Regions from separate parts of the Alteromonas sp. S015 genome, predicted to be linked through region 4. Evidence: predicted binding sites of a transcription regulator. Region 4 holds the regulator's gene; each other region holds the start of a gene.

Region 1 (3,211 bases), on a different contig from region 4:
TTACAGTTTAGCGCAATCCTATTTATTGCCTAAAAACCAATCCATATACCCACATAAATTGTGGGTATATTTATAGAGGATAAACAAAAATCCTAACCATAGTGTCGATTTCATTCTTTTCAGTACATTACATAAGGTTTTTGCTCGCCTATAGGTTCGAAACAAACTTTGCGGTACACTCAACGAAACCTTACAAAGAGATTGACCATGGATCAGAACGCAAAAAAACAAGCCGTAGCCAAAGCAGCCATCGACTATGTGGAACCAGACAGCATTGTCGGTGTGGGTACAGGTTCTACCGTAAATTTCTTTATTGAAGAACTCGGTAACATTAAGCACAAAATTGAAGGTGCAGTATCAAGTTCGGAAGCTTCTACCGAGCGTCTAAAAGCGTTAGGCATTGAAGTGTTCGAGTTAAACGAAGTCAGCAACCTTTCGGTCTATATCGATGGGGCTGATGAGGTAACCGAACACAAGCACATGATAAAGGGCGGAGGCGCTGCACTCACCCGCGAGAAAATTGTAGCCGGTGCTGCGACCACGTTTGTATGTATTGTTGATGAAAGCAAACGCGTACCCGTGTTGGGCACTTTTCCCCTTCCCGTTGAGGTAATTCCAATGGCTCGCTCTTTTGTAGCGCGCGAGTTGGTAAAACTTGGCGGTGATCCTGAATATCGACAAGGTGTTGTAACCGATAACGGCAACGTTATTTTAGATGTTCACAACCTCGAGATACTGAATCCCCGCGAGCTAGAACAAAAGATAAATAATATTCCGGGCGTAGTAACTAACGGTATTTTCGCACTACGAGGCGCTGATATAGTGCTAAGCGCCACAGCCAATGGTGTTGAGATCGTAAAGTGATACCTAGATTCGGCGTATAGTGCGGTGAAAAGCTATACAAAATTCTACTTTCAACTTAGCGCGTTTTCTGTTAATTTCCGTTTAGACGTCTAGATGTCTTCAAGACTAAGCATGGGCGCCTTAACGTTTACGTAACTTGAGGTTTAATTCCTTAGTAACGAAAGCAATCAACGCGATTATAAAAGCTTGGAAGCAATTACGCTGAAGCTAGACTTTCAGGGCTGCAATGTATTGCAGGGTATGACACAGCTACGTGTTTATACAGTCAGGGGCCCTGTAAGCACTGGATTGGCGAGACAAGTAAATCAAATTTCATCAGTGAGAGATAGCGAGTTCATGAGCAAAGTTTCATTAGAGAAGGATAAGATCCGAATTTTGTTGTTGGAAGGTGTTCACCAAAGTGCTTTGGAAACACTAAAAAGCAATGGGTATAGCAATATTGAATTTCTCAAGACCTCTCTTCCTGAAGACGAGTTAATTGAGAAGATTAAAGACGCCCATTTTGTCGGTATTCGCTCGCGTACTCAAATTACAGAGAAAGTAGTCGAAGCAGCACAAAAACTTGTGGCCATCGGCTGTTTCTGTATAGGCACCAACCAAGTTGATCTTGAAGCTACACAACGTCGCGGCATTCCAGTGTTTAACGCGCCATTTTCTAACACTCGTTCGGTTGCGGAACTTGTACTCGGCCAAATTATTCTTTTACTTCGCCAAGTACCGAGTAAAAATGCCAAGGCTCACCGTGGTGAGTGGGAAAAAACGGCGTTAGGATCATATGAAGCCCGCGGAAAAACGCTTGGTATCATTGGCTATGGTCATATAGGTACCCAGCTTAGTATTCTTGCTGAACACCTAGGTATGCGTGTTCAATTTTTCGATATTGAAGACAAGCTTGTGCTAGGTAACTCTGCACAAGTGAAGTCACTTGAAAAGCTGCTTAATACTTCTGATGTAGTTTCACTTCATGTTCCTGAAACACCACAGACTCAAGATATGATTGGTGAAAAAGAATTGTCTCAAATGAAAAAAGGCAGCATTCTGATTAACGCATCTCGCGGTACCGTGGTAGATATTGATGCACTTGCTAAGGCATTAGAAAGTGGTCACCTTAATGGCGCTGCTATTGATGTATTCCCCGTTGAGCCTAAGTCTAATACGGAAGAATTTGAATCGCCACTTCGCGCATTTGATAACGTTATTCTTACCCCGCATGTAGGAGGGAGTACTCAAGAGGCGCAAGAGAACATTGGTATTGAAGTGGCAGGTAAATTAGCAAAATACAGCGACAATGGCTCTACATTGTCGGCCGTTAACTTCCCTGAAGTATCGCTGCCGGAACATACTGGTCGTTCACGCCTACTGCACGTACACAAAAACCAGCCGGGCATTCTTACTCAAATTAACCAAGCGTTTGCAGAGAAAGGCATTAACATTGAAGCTCAGTATCTACAAACTAATGCGGAAATTGGTTATGTGGTAGTCGATGTTAAGGAAGACCGTGGTTATGAGGCACTAGCAGAGCTTCAACAAATTGATGGCACAATTAAGACACGAATTCTTCATTAAGTAGAAATGTTAAAAGCTTAAACAAAAACGCTGCACATTGTGCAGCGTTTTTTTTGACTGTGATTTTACTTCAATGCTTTGAAGTGCCCAGCTCCTCATGATGAGCTCGACGAATTACTGGCTTAGAAGAAGTTGTAAACTAAGCTAACTGCGGTTTCTGTGTCTAGTTTCTCAACGTCGTCTTCAACATTCGTGTTGTGATCTAGCTTAAAAGAAAGTCGCATTGAAAGGTTGCCGCTGATTGTAGCGGTAAGCGCTGATTCAGCACGAGATTTCGTGTTGTCAGAACCAACTTCGGTACTCACTGTTTGAGTAAATTTAGCGGTATCGGAAATTTTCCAAGAATACGCCGATGACGCACGAACAATAACACTGTCAAGATTTTCACCATCTTGAGTTTCAATGAACGAGTAACCAGGACCTATTGAATATTCAAGCGTATGGCGCTTGTTCTCAAGTAACTTTTGGTTCCAACCCGCAGCTATTGTAGACTGGTAATTAAAGTTGCTAAAGCGATCGTCTTCATATGACGCGAAGCCGAATAAACGATTATCAGGATTTTCTAACTTATAGTTTCCTTGGGCTGAGCCAAAGAACTTCTGCGCAGAGGTGAACTCGACATCTTCTTGCTCGCCTGCATCATTTTCCTGTTGTACCGTTTCTCGTTTGTACAGACCTTTTAAAACGTAGTCGTTGCTCCAATTTTCAAGTTCTTGGTGAGCTTGTATCCCCGCACTAATCGACGTTGTTTCAGTGTTACCTGACGTCGAAATAAAACCTA
Region 2 (3,211 bases), on a different contig from region 4:
TGCTTCGCGTAAGCGTTTAATGAATGACTACGGTGAGCGTGTGTGGGAAGGGGTTATCCCTGTTGATACGCACTTTAGGGACGCGAGTTTAGTACAGCTTCCCATTTCCTCAGCGTACCCAAAAACACGCGGTGTGTCTGCGTACAAGAAACTATTAGCGGCATTGGAGTAATAACGAGAACATGAGCAAGCAATCGCCTTTTGCCCGTGAAGAAGTGATGGAGGCCTATCTCGATAGCCTTCTTAAAGAGCCAGAAACACCGGAAGATGTGACTGCGCGCACGGCAAAATTGCTCGAGCAGGCTTCTCAGCAGATGGCTGAATCAGCACTTGCTTCTACCGCAAATGAAAGTGAGACGCTATCGGACGAACAAGAGGCGATAGCGGAAAAGGTTACATCGTTAATTGAAACGCAAAAAGCAGAGACGATCGAGGGTGAACAGCAAGAGCCTCAAGCCGAAATTTTAGTAGAAAATGAACAAAAGTCTGCGCTAAGCGGTGCTGAAAAAACAAAAATTCCACTAAAGGATACTCTCGGTTTTCGCTTTCAGGCGCTATTCTTTGAGGTTGCAGGGTTAACACTTGCGGTGCCTTTAACGTCGCTAGGTGGGATTCATCAAATTGAGAAGATTGGCCCTTTATTTGGAAAACCTGATTGGTTTATGGGTGTAATGTTATACAGAGAGTCTAAACTAAGTGTTGTTGACTCTGCAAAATGGGTAATGCCAGAAAAATATGACGAAAACCTCGCACAATCGCTTAACTACCGATATCTTATAATGTTAGGGGAGAGTGCGTGGGGATTGGCTAGCGAAAAGCTGGTCAATACAGTCAATTTGACTACCGATGATGTTAAATGGCGCGAGTCCACAGGTAAGCGTCCCTGGTTAGCAGGGATGGTTAAAGATAAAATGTGCGCGTTAATTGACGTTGAAGAATTAATATTTATGCTTAACAAAGGCTTAGGCAGTAACGACCAGACGCCATAGTATTGGGAGCCAGGTTCATGAGCGACGAAAGAACAAATAACAACGCCACCGACAGCAACGACGAAGTCCTTCAATGGGTAACGTACCGCTTAGGTGAAGAAACTTACGGTATCAACGTGATGCAAGTTCAAGAGGTCTTGCGTTATACCGAAATAGCCCCTGTACCCGGTGCACCTGACTATGTGCTTGGTATCATTAACCTGCGTGGTAATGTAGTAACGGTTATTGATACTCGCGCTCGTTTCGGTTTACCGCCAACAGAAATTACTGATAATACCCGTATCGTTATCATTGAGTCTGATGAGCAGGTGGTTGGTATTTTGGTTGATAGTGTTGCCGAAGTGGTTTACTTGAAATCTTCAGAGATAGATAGCGCGCCTAATGTAGGTACTGAAGAAAGTGCTAAATTTATCCAAGGTGTAAGCAACCGCGATGGCGAACTGCTTATTCTTGTTGATTTGAATAAATTGCTAAGCGACGAAGAGTGGGATGAGCTTAGCAACATCTAAATAAATGAATAGGCGGTATTACTTATTGTACCGCCTACATTTCCCCAAGGGTCGTGTCCATGGAATGGCAGCTTGCTGCACCTACCTTAAACGAACTTATCCTGTGCGTTTTTATTGTTATACTAGCCGTTGCTGTAAGTATTCTGCATTTGCACATCAAGCATTTGCGTGCTGCATTGAGCGAGAGTGAGCATAATAGTGCATCGGCTATTGCGCGAACTGAGGCGCTCGCTAAGAACGCAAATAACCAACAAACCGAGGCCCAGGCTCGCACTTTAGTTATCACTCGCCACCTTCAAGAGCTAGACGAAAAGCAGAACGATATTGAAATTCAGCTTCGCGAGATTAAACTTCAAGATCCTTCCCTACGCTTGTATCAACGTGCAGCTGAGCTGGTTAAACAAGGCGCCAGTATTGACGAAATTATCGATGCTTGCGATATTCCTCGTGCCGAAGCTGAGATGTTGATGATGGTGCACAAACAAAACAGATAAGTGTCAATCTATTCAAAAAAACGTTTAGACGTCTAGACGTAAAGATGTTGACATATCGCCAGTTATAGACACAATACAGATATTGTAATTTATCACTGGAGCCTTCTATGCCAATTCGTATTCCTGAGCAGTTACCCGCGCAGAATGTACTACTAGGTGAAAACATTTTTACCATGGACATGGACAGGGCTGCCAACCAGGATATTCGTCCTCTTGAAGTCGGCATTCTAAATTTAATGCCGAATAAGATAGAAACCGAAGTGCAGCTACTTCGCCTGCTATCGAATACGCCGCTGCAAATTAACGTGGACTTGATTCGAATTGATAATCAAGCACCAAAGAATACCCCGCAGTCACACATGGATGCTTTCTATCACGACTTTTCAGCCGTCGCGAACAAGAAATACGATGGGCTTATCGTAACCGGAGCGCCCCTTGCACTTATCGATTACGAAAAGGTGAAGTACTGGGAGACCATGACTACAATACTGGAGTGGGCACAGCGTCACGTAAACTCCACTCTTTATTTATGTTGGGCCGCGCACGCCGCAATGTATCATTTTTATGGCATAACACGAGAGCTGAGAGACGAAAAATTTTCAGGCGTTTTCAAACACAAAGTGAACGACCCTCACAATGAACTCTTGAGAGGTTTTGACCCCACGTTTCACGCCCCACACTCTCGATATGGGCATATCAACACCTCGCAGTACAACAGTGTAGACGGTCTCAAGGTAGTTGCAGAGTCAGATGATGTAGGTGCGTATATTGTCGCTTCTGATGACAAGCGAATGGTCTTTGTAACGGGTCATCCGGAATACGATCCAGATACGCTGAAAGACGAATACTTACGGGATATTGCCGCGGGACAAACCCCGGCAATACCAAAGAATTATTTTGAAGGGGATGATCCAGCCAAGTCTCCTATAGTACAGTGGCGCTCGCACGGCAGCCTATTGTTTACGAATTGGCTGAATTATTATGTCTATCAGACCACGCCTTATGATTTAAGTCAGCTTGCTGAAAAGTCACAGCCAAAGAGGTAGCACGTGAGCCAAAGACCAATTTCTAGCGCGCAGGCAACGCTAACAGAAGCCGCAAAAAAACGCATTCTTATTTTAGACGGTGCGATGGGTACAATGATCCAGCGCCATAAGTTAGATGAACAAGATTATCGCGGCACTCAGTTTGCCGACTGGCACTGCGATGTGAAGGGCAA
Region 3 (3,211 bases), on a different contig from region 4:
GCAGTAAACATTTTCCGATTTTTTTTAGATGATAATTCGAAATACGTGTTGAAAGTGCGATACCGCGATAACCTAAAACAAGTAATTAACTCCTAAAGAAAGGGCCATATTTTCTTCTTCTCCAACTTGCCTATGCTCTATTTCTATCGCCATATTTAACCCTTCATTTCTGCCAAGCAGCCAGCCTAAACGCGTGAATGTACCTATATCGTGAGGTAAATAAAGCCACTCTGCATAATGTTGAAAGGCGGTGTTGTTTGTTTTATACGTCGCATAGACCTTTTGCGGGATCCATGTATCGAAACGTCGGCTGGCGCTAAACATACCTTGTGAACCCGCCGGGTAGGTATAGCTGTTGTCGTAAAGAAATGTTTCAGTAGTAGATTGAACGCGGTACATGCTGTTTAGCTGCCAGCGAGCTATCTTTTTGCTTTTAAATTGGATTGGGCTGTAGTTGCTATCATTGATATCCGCAAAAACAGGCAGCGCTGTCAAAGAGGCAGCCATCGTGAACGCTATGAGAGTACCAGTAACCACATTCATGGAAGAGCCCAAGTTGTTGTTATCTTGGCTTGTAAACAACAAGAAACTACAAGCGATAGTGTGTTCGTTATTTAAGCATAGCTGCAAAAAATAAATGATGAAAATATTCTTTGCTGTTTTTTATTTGTTTCGTTGATTTAGCTAATTAACAAAGCTTAAATAAAAAGCGCCGCTGGTTTATTAAACCGCTTTTGTGCAAAGCGTGACAAAAACTGAACGGCGCGTTTTAAAGCATTACTTGATTATCGAATTAAATCGATGCTTTTAACGCTTCTGCTTTATCTGTTGCTTCCCAAGGGAACTCATCACGACCAAAGTGACCGTATGCAGCCGTTGGGCGATAAATTGGGCGCTCAAGGTCTAGCATTTGAATAAGGCCATAAGGACGTAAGTCGAAATGTTCGCGCACTAGTGCAACGAGTGTTTTCTCATCTACTACGCCAGTACCAAAGGTATCGATGCTGATAGACGTTGGCTCTGCCACACCAATGGCGTAAGACACTTGGATTTCACAACGCTTGGCAAGACCTGCTGCAACAATGTTCTTAGCAACGTAACGCCCCGCGTATGCTGCACTGCGGTCAACTTTTGATGGATCTTTACCAGAGAATGCACCACCGCCGTGACGGGCCATACCACCGTAAGTATCAACAATGATTTTACGCCCGGTTAAGCCACAGTCGCCCATTGGACCACCGATAACAAATCTGCCCGTTGGGTTGATGTGGAAGCGTGTGTTGGCATCAATCCATTCGCTTGGAAGTACTGGCTTGATGATCTCTTCCATCACCGCTTCGCGAACGGTTTCAGTGCTTACTGAATCACAGTGCTGGGTTGAAAGCACAACCGCGTCGATACCAACAGGCTTGTCGTTTTCATACTTGAACGTAATTTGGCTTTTCGCGTCAGGGCGCAACCAGTCTAGCTTACCAGACTTACGTACTTCGGCCTGTTTTTGAACAAGGCGGTGAGAGTATGTAATTGGCGCTGGCATGAGTACATCAGTTTCGTCGCTGGCGTAACCGAACATTAGACCTTGGTCACCCGCACCTTGTTCTTCTAGGCTTGCGCGATCAACGCCTTGATTGATGTCAGGTGACTGTTTACCAATAGCGTTTAACACTGCACATGAATCGGCATCAAAGCCCATATCTGAGTGCGTGTAGCCAATTTCTTTCACTGTTTTTCGGGTAAGTTCTTCAATATCTACCCATGCAGAGGTGGTTACTTCACCACCTACCAAAACCATACCGGTTTTTACATACGTTTCGCAGGCCACCCGAGCACGAGGATCTTGTTCTAAAATAGCGTCAAGAACCGCATCTGAGATCTGATCAGCGATTTTGTCCGGATGTCCTTCAGACACTGACTCGGATGTGAATAAATGCGTGGCCATAAATGCTCCGTAAGCGTTAAATTATCAAAATAGTCGTGTATTGTACTAAAACAAGTTATAAATACCAGTCTTTACTTCTAGACGTCTAAAAGTCTCTTCGTTACGAATAGTTGACACAACCTGATCACTTATAGGGTTATTCAGGTCGAGATTATCGAAGCGAATGATGTAATTATAAAACCAGACGTTAGATATAACCGTTTTAGTCGTATTGGGAATACGTGATGGTTGAGGTATAGACCATTTTTTACTATGACTTTCACTATTGGCAATCAAAACCCATTGAACTGTAAGGTGGCATAGGTAAGAATAACGCCACATTCATTCGTATAAAGAAGTAGAGCGAACGCCTTACCTCTACGCTCGTCTAGCTTGCCTAGCCCGCTAAGATACGAAACAAAAGATACAAAATAAACCAGGAGACAACATGCCCTCTCGTCGTGAACTCGCCAACGCAATCCGTGCATTAAGCATGGATGCCGTTCAACAAGCTAAATCTGGTCACCCAGGAGCCCCAATGGGGATGGCTGATATCGCACAGGTACTTTGGGGTGATTTCTTATCACACAACCCTGCAAACCCGTCTTGGGCTAACCGCGATCGCTTCGTACTTTCAAATGGTCACGGCTCAATGCTGTTGTATTCTTTGCTTCACCTTTCAGGCTACGAACTGCCAATTGAAGAGTTAAAGAACTTCCGTCAATTACACTCTAAAACACCAGGCCACCCAGAGTATGGCTATGCTCCAGGTGTTGAAACCACCACAGGTCCACTAGGCCAAGGTATTAGTAATGCCGTAGGTATGGCGCTTGCTGAAAAAGTATTGGCGGCACAATTTAACCGCGACGGCCACAACATTGTTGACCATCACACCTATGCATTTTTAGGCGACGGCTGTTTGATGGAAGGTATCTCACACGAGACATGTTCACTAGCCGGTACACTAGGCCTTGGTAAACTTATCGCATTTTGGGATGACAACGGCATTTCAATTGACGGTGAAGTAGAAGGTTGGTTCACCGACGACACACCAGCGCGCTTCAAGAGCTACGGCTGGGAAGTCATTGAAGGTGTTGACGGTCACGATGCAGAGCAAGTGAAAGCCGCCATTGAAAAAGCACAAGCGAACACGGTGCAGCCTACACTTATTTGTTGTAAAACCACCATTGGTTTTGGTTCGCCTAACAAAGAAGGTACCGAGTCATGTCACGGTGCACCACTAGGTGAAGACGAAATTGTAGCCACGCGCGAAAAGCTCGGCTGGAACCATGG
Region 4 (3,211 bases):
TTGGGTACAGACTTTATGTGTAAACCTGAGGCTTGTACCCATTCAGGTATGTGAGCAAAATCAGTAAAGGTTAACGCCTAGTCTGCTTTTTTCTACATGCCACCTTAGGGCCTGTTGATGATTGCTAAACAATAAAGATCTACAAGCCCTAGTGCTAACAACTAATTATAATCACTTTTGTCATTACTTGATTGTAACGCGCTTACGTTTATCTACCTATAACTATAACGACAATAAAATAGCTACAGAGCGTGAACGAAAACACCGATGAACCCTACATCTAAGGATACCTTTTTACATGTCAGATTTTAGACAACGCGCACTCGACTATCATGCCAAACCCACACCTGGAAAAATCCGCGTAGAGTTATCTAAACCAGCCGATAGCGTCGACGACCTTGCTCTTGCCTATAGTCCGGGCGTTGCCGAGCCGGTCAGAGAAATCGCCGAAGATGCAGATAATGCCTATAAGTATACGGGTAAGGGTAACTTGGTTGCCGTTATCAGTAATGGAACCGCGATTTTAGGATTGGGTAATTTGGGCCCACTGGCATCGAAACCCGTTATGGAAGGCAAAGCGCTTCTATTTAAACGCTTTGCTGGTCTTGATGCCATTGATATTGAAGTCAAGCATCGTACCACCGAAGAGTTCATTAATACCGTGGCAAATATCGCCGACACCTTTGGCGGTATTAACTTAGAAGACATCAAAGCACCAGAGTGTTTTGAAATTGAACAAGAGCTCATAAAGCGCTGTAAAATTCCTGTATTTCATGATGACCAACACGGTACTGCTATTGTAACAGCAGCGGGCATGCTCAATGCCTTGGAAATTCAGGGTAAAAATATAGAAAACGCTAAAATAGTATGTATGGGTGCTGGCGCGGCGGCGGTTGCCTGTATGGAATTACTGATCAAATGCGGTGCCCAGCGCGAGCGTATTTATATGCTAGACAGGAAAGGCGTTATCCATACACGTCGCGAAGACTTAACTGAGCACAAAAAGTTATTTGCTAACAACACTGACAAACGCACACTTGAAGATGTGATGGAAGGTGCGGATATCTTTGTTGGTGTGTCTGGACCGGATGTTTTACCACCAGAAACACTGGCCTTGATGGCTGAAAACCCGATTGTATTTGCATGTTCTAACCCAGACCCTGAGATAAAGCCTGAACTTGCTCACGAAGTACGTAAAGATCTTATTATGGCTACCGGACGTTCGGACTACCCTAACCAGGTAAACAACGTACTGTGTTTCCCGTTTATTTTCCGTGGCGCACTAGATGTTCGTGCAACGGCCATCAACGATGAAATGAAAGTAGCGGCAGTAGAAGCCCTTCGTGCTATCACGAAAGAACCTGTACCAGAAGAAGTATTAGCTGCAAGTAAAAGTGACAGCCTGACATTTGGTAAGGAATACATTATTCCTAAACCTATGGATCCGCGTTTATGCGAGCGTATTGCTACCGCCGTATCTAAGGCTGCGATTGAATCTGGCGTTGCACGCGTGCCTGAAAGTCCAGAAGAATAGAGTTCTGGTGCACAAGGCTAAAAATGGTTGGGTTATGCTCAACCTTTATTTGCTAAAACGTGCGCTTAAAGAATACAGGTACATAAAAAACGGCCCTGTATTGTAGGTTATCAACTAGCAGTACCTTACAACTGCTAACTTACAAAACAGGGCCGTTTTCATTTGAATGCTAAATTTTAGTCGTCTTCCGACACGTCGTTTTCAAAGCTTGGGTCAATGCCCATTTCTTCCATAATGCGCCTGGCTTCAGCAGGCACGCGATTTGGGTTGTCTTTACGTAAGTCATCATCGTTAGGCAATGGTTGACCGGTAAACGCATGTAAAAATGCTTCACACAACAGTTCCGAATTAGTAGCGTGACGCAAATTATTGATTTGGCGGCGAGTACGCTCATCAGTAAGTGCTTTAAGCACATTAATTGGTATAGAGACAGTGACTTTCTTTACCTGCTCGCTTTTTTTGCCATGCTCTGCGTAGGGGTGAATATATTTACCGTTCCATTCTGCCATTATACTAACTCGGTCTACTCTTTTTTATGTTATGAAGAGAAATTCTAAACAAGTTCACGAAAAGGTCAATTGAGCAGTGTAAACCTCTTGACGTCTAGACATATATTCTTTAATTTAGACGTCTAAACGTCTATAAGAATACATTTTTGAGAGAATAAGCCATGGTTTCTTACGCACAAGGTATCGATGCATTGAACCAGTCCCTGTCGGAACTGCGTGACATTGATGTATCTTTTGAATTCTTTCCACCCCAAACGGAAGCCATGGAAAAGACTTTGTGGAAATCCGTCGAGCGTCTAGCACCTCTAAAACCAAGCTACATGTCAGTAACATATGGCGCGAATAGCGGTGAACGTGACAGAACCCACGACGTAGTTAAGCGCATTCAGCAGCAGACCGGTGTCGCAGCGGTGCCTCACTTGACCTGTGTTGATGCTAGCCGTGATGAACTAAAGCAAATTGCAAAAGACTACTGGGACTCAGGCATTCGTCGTATTGTTGCACTTCGTGGCGATTTACCGGCAGGAGTAGAAAAAACAGAGATGTATGCCTCTGATCTTGTTGCCTTGTTAAAAGACGTTGCCGATTTTGATATTTCTGTTGCTGCATACCCAGAGAAGCACCCTGAAGCGCCAAATGCACAGTTTGATTTGCTAAATTTAAAGCGCAAAGCAGAAGCCGGTGCCACAGAAGCGATAACCCAGTTCTTTTTCGATACGAGTGTTTTCCTTCGATTTAGAGACCGCGCTGCTGCAGCTGGTGTCGACTTAGATATCGTTCCAGGTATATTGCCGGTAACCAACTACCAAACACTTGTGAAATTTGCGGGGTTCACTAATGTTCATGTACCGGGATGGTTGCACAAAATGTTCGACGGCCTTGATGCCGACGACCAAGCCACCCGTAATTTAATAGGCGCTAACATTGCTATGGACCAAGTTAAAGTACTAGCTAAAGAAGGGGTAAAACACTTCCATTTCTATACCTTAAACCGCAGTGAATTAAGCTACGCCATCTGCCACATGCTGGGCGTGCGTTCGGGCGTTTAATAGATAACGGCAACCAAAAGCCCGCTAACGTTTTTAAATGAAGTACTCCTCAAAAGGCGCGGTCAATGCGCCTTTGTTGTTCAAAGCCTGCATTAAACTTTGCCACCAAGGCCGCCCGC

The links. The regulator MetJ, encoded in region 4, represses methionine synthesis genes. The targets are predictions, from matches to a motif close to TAGACGTCTAGACGTCTA.
Region 1: serA (phosphoglycerate dehydrogenase) is a predicted target of MetJ. The motif match lies at 939-956, and genes of this name have one in related genera.
Region 2: metA (homoserine O-acetyltransferase MetA) is a predicted target of MetJ. The motif match lies at 2,018-2,035, and genes of this name have one in related genera.
Region 3: metK (methionine adenosyltransferase) is a predicted target of MetJ. The motif match lies at 2,010-2,027, and genes of this name have one in related genera.

The regions. Positions count from the first base shown of each region.
Region 1 covers NZ_JAZETO010000004.1:28,474-31,684, forward strand. Annotated here, with positions in the region: gene rpiA (ribose-5-phosphate isomerase RpiA) at 208-864, shown strand; gene serA (phosphoglycerate dehydrogenase) at 1,201-2,430, shown strand; gene V7R42_RS08870 (DUF481 domain-containing protein) at 2,553-3,211, opposite strand, start outside.
Region 2 covers NZ_JAZETO010000001.1:893,989-897,199, reverse strand. Annotated here, with positions in the region: gene V7R42_RS03895 (ParA family protein) at 1-172, shown strand, start outside; gene V7R42_RS03890 (chemotaxis protein CheW) at 183-989, shown strand; gene V7R42_RS03885 (chemotaxis protein CheW) at 1,007-1,498, shown strand; gene V7R42_RS03880 (DUF2802 domain-containing protein) at 1,558-1,992, shown strand; gene metA (homoserine O-acetyltransferase MetA) at 2,100-3,038, shown strand; gene V7R42_RS03870 (homocysteine S-methyltransferase family protein) at 3,042-3,211, shown strand, end outside.
Region 3 covers NZ_JAZETO010000002.1:345,415-348,625, forward strand. Annotated here, with positions in the region: gene V7R42_RS05525 (3'-5' exonuclease) at 1-7, shown strand, start outside; gene V7R42_RS05530 (hypothetical protein) at 73-507, opposite strand; gene metK (methionine adenosyltransferase) at 794-1,939, opposite strand; gene tkt (transketolase) at 2,367-3,211, shown strand, end outside.
Region 4 covers NZ_JAZETO010000010.1:108,457-111,667, forward strand. Annotated here, with positions in the region: gene V7R42_RS17850 (malic enzyme-like NAD(P)-binding protein) at 299-1,534, shown strand; gene metJ (met regulon transcriptional regulator MetJ) at 1,711-2,043, opposite strand; gene metF (methylenetetrahydrofolate reductase) at 2,205-3,092, shown strand.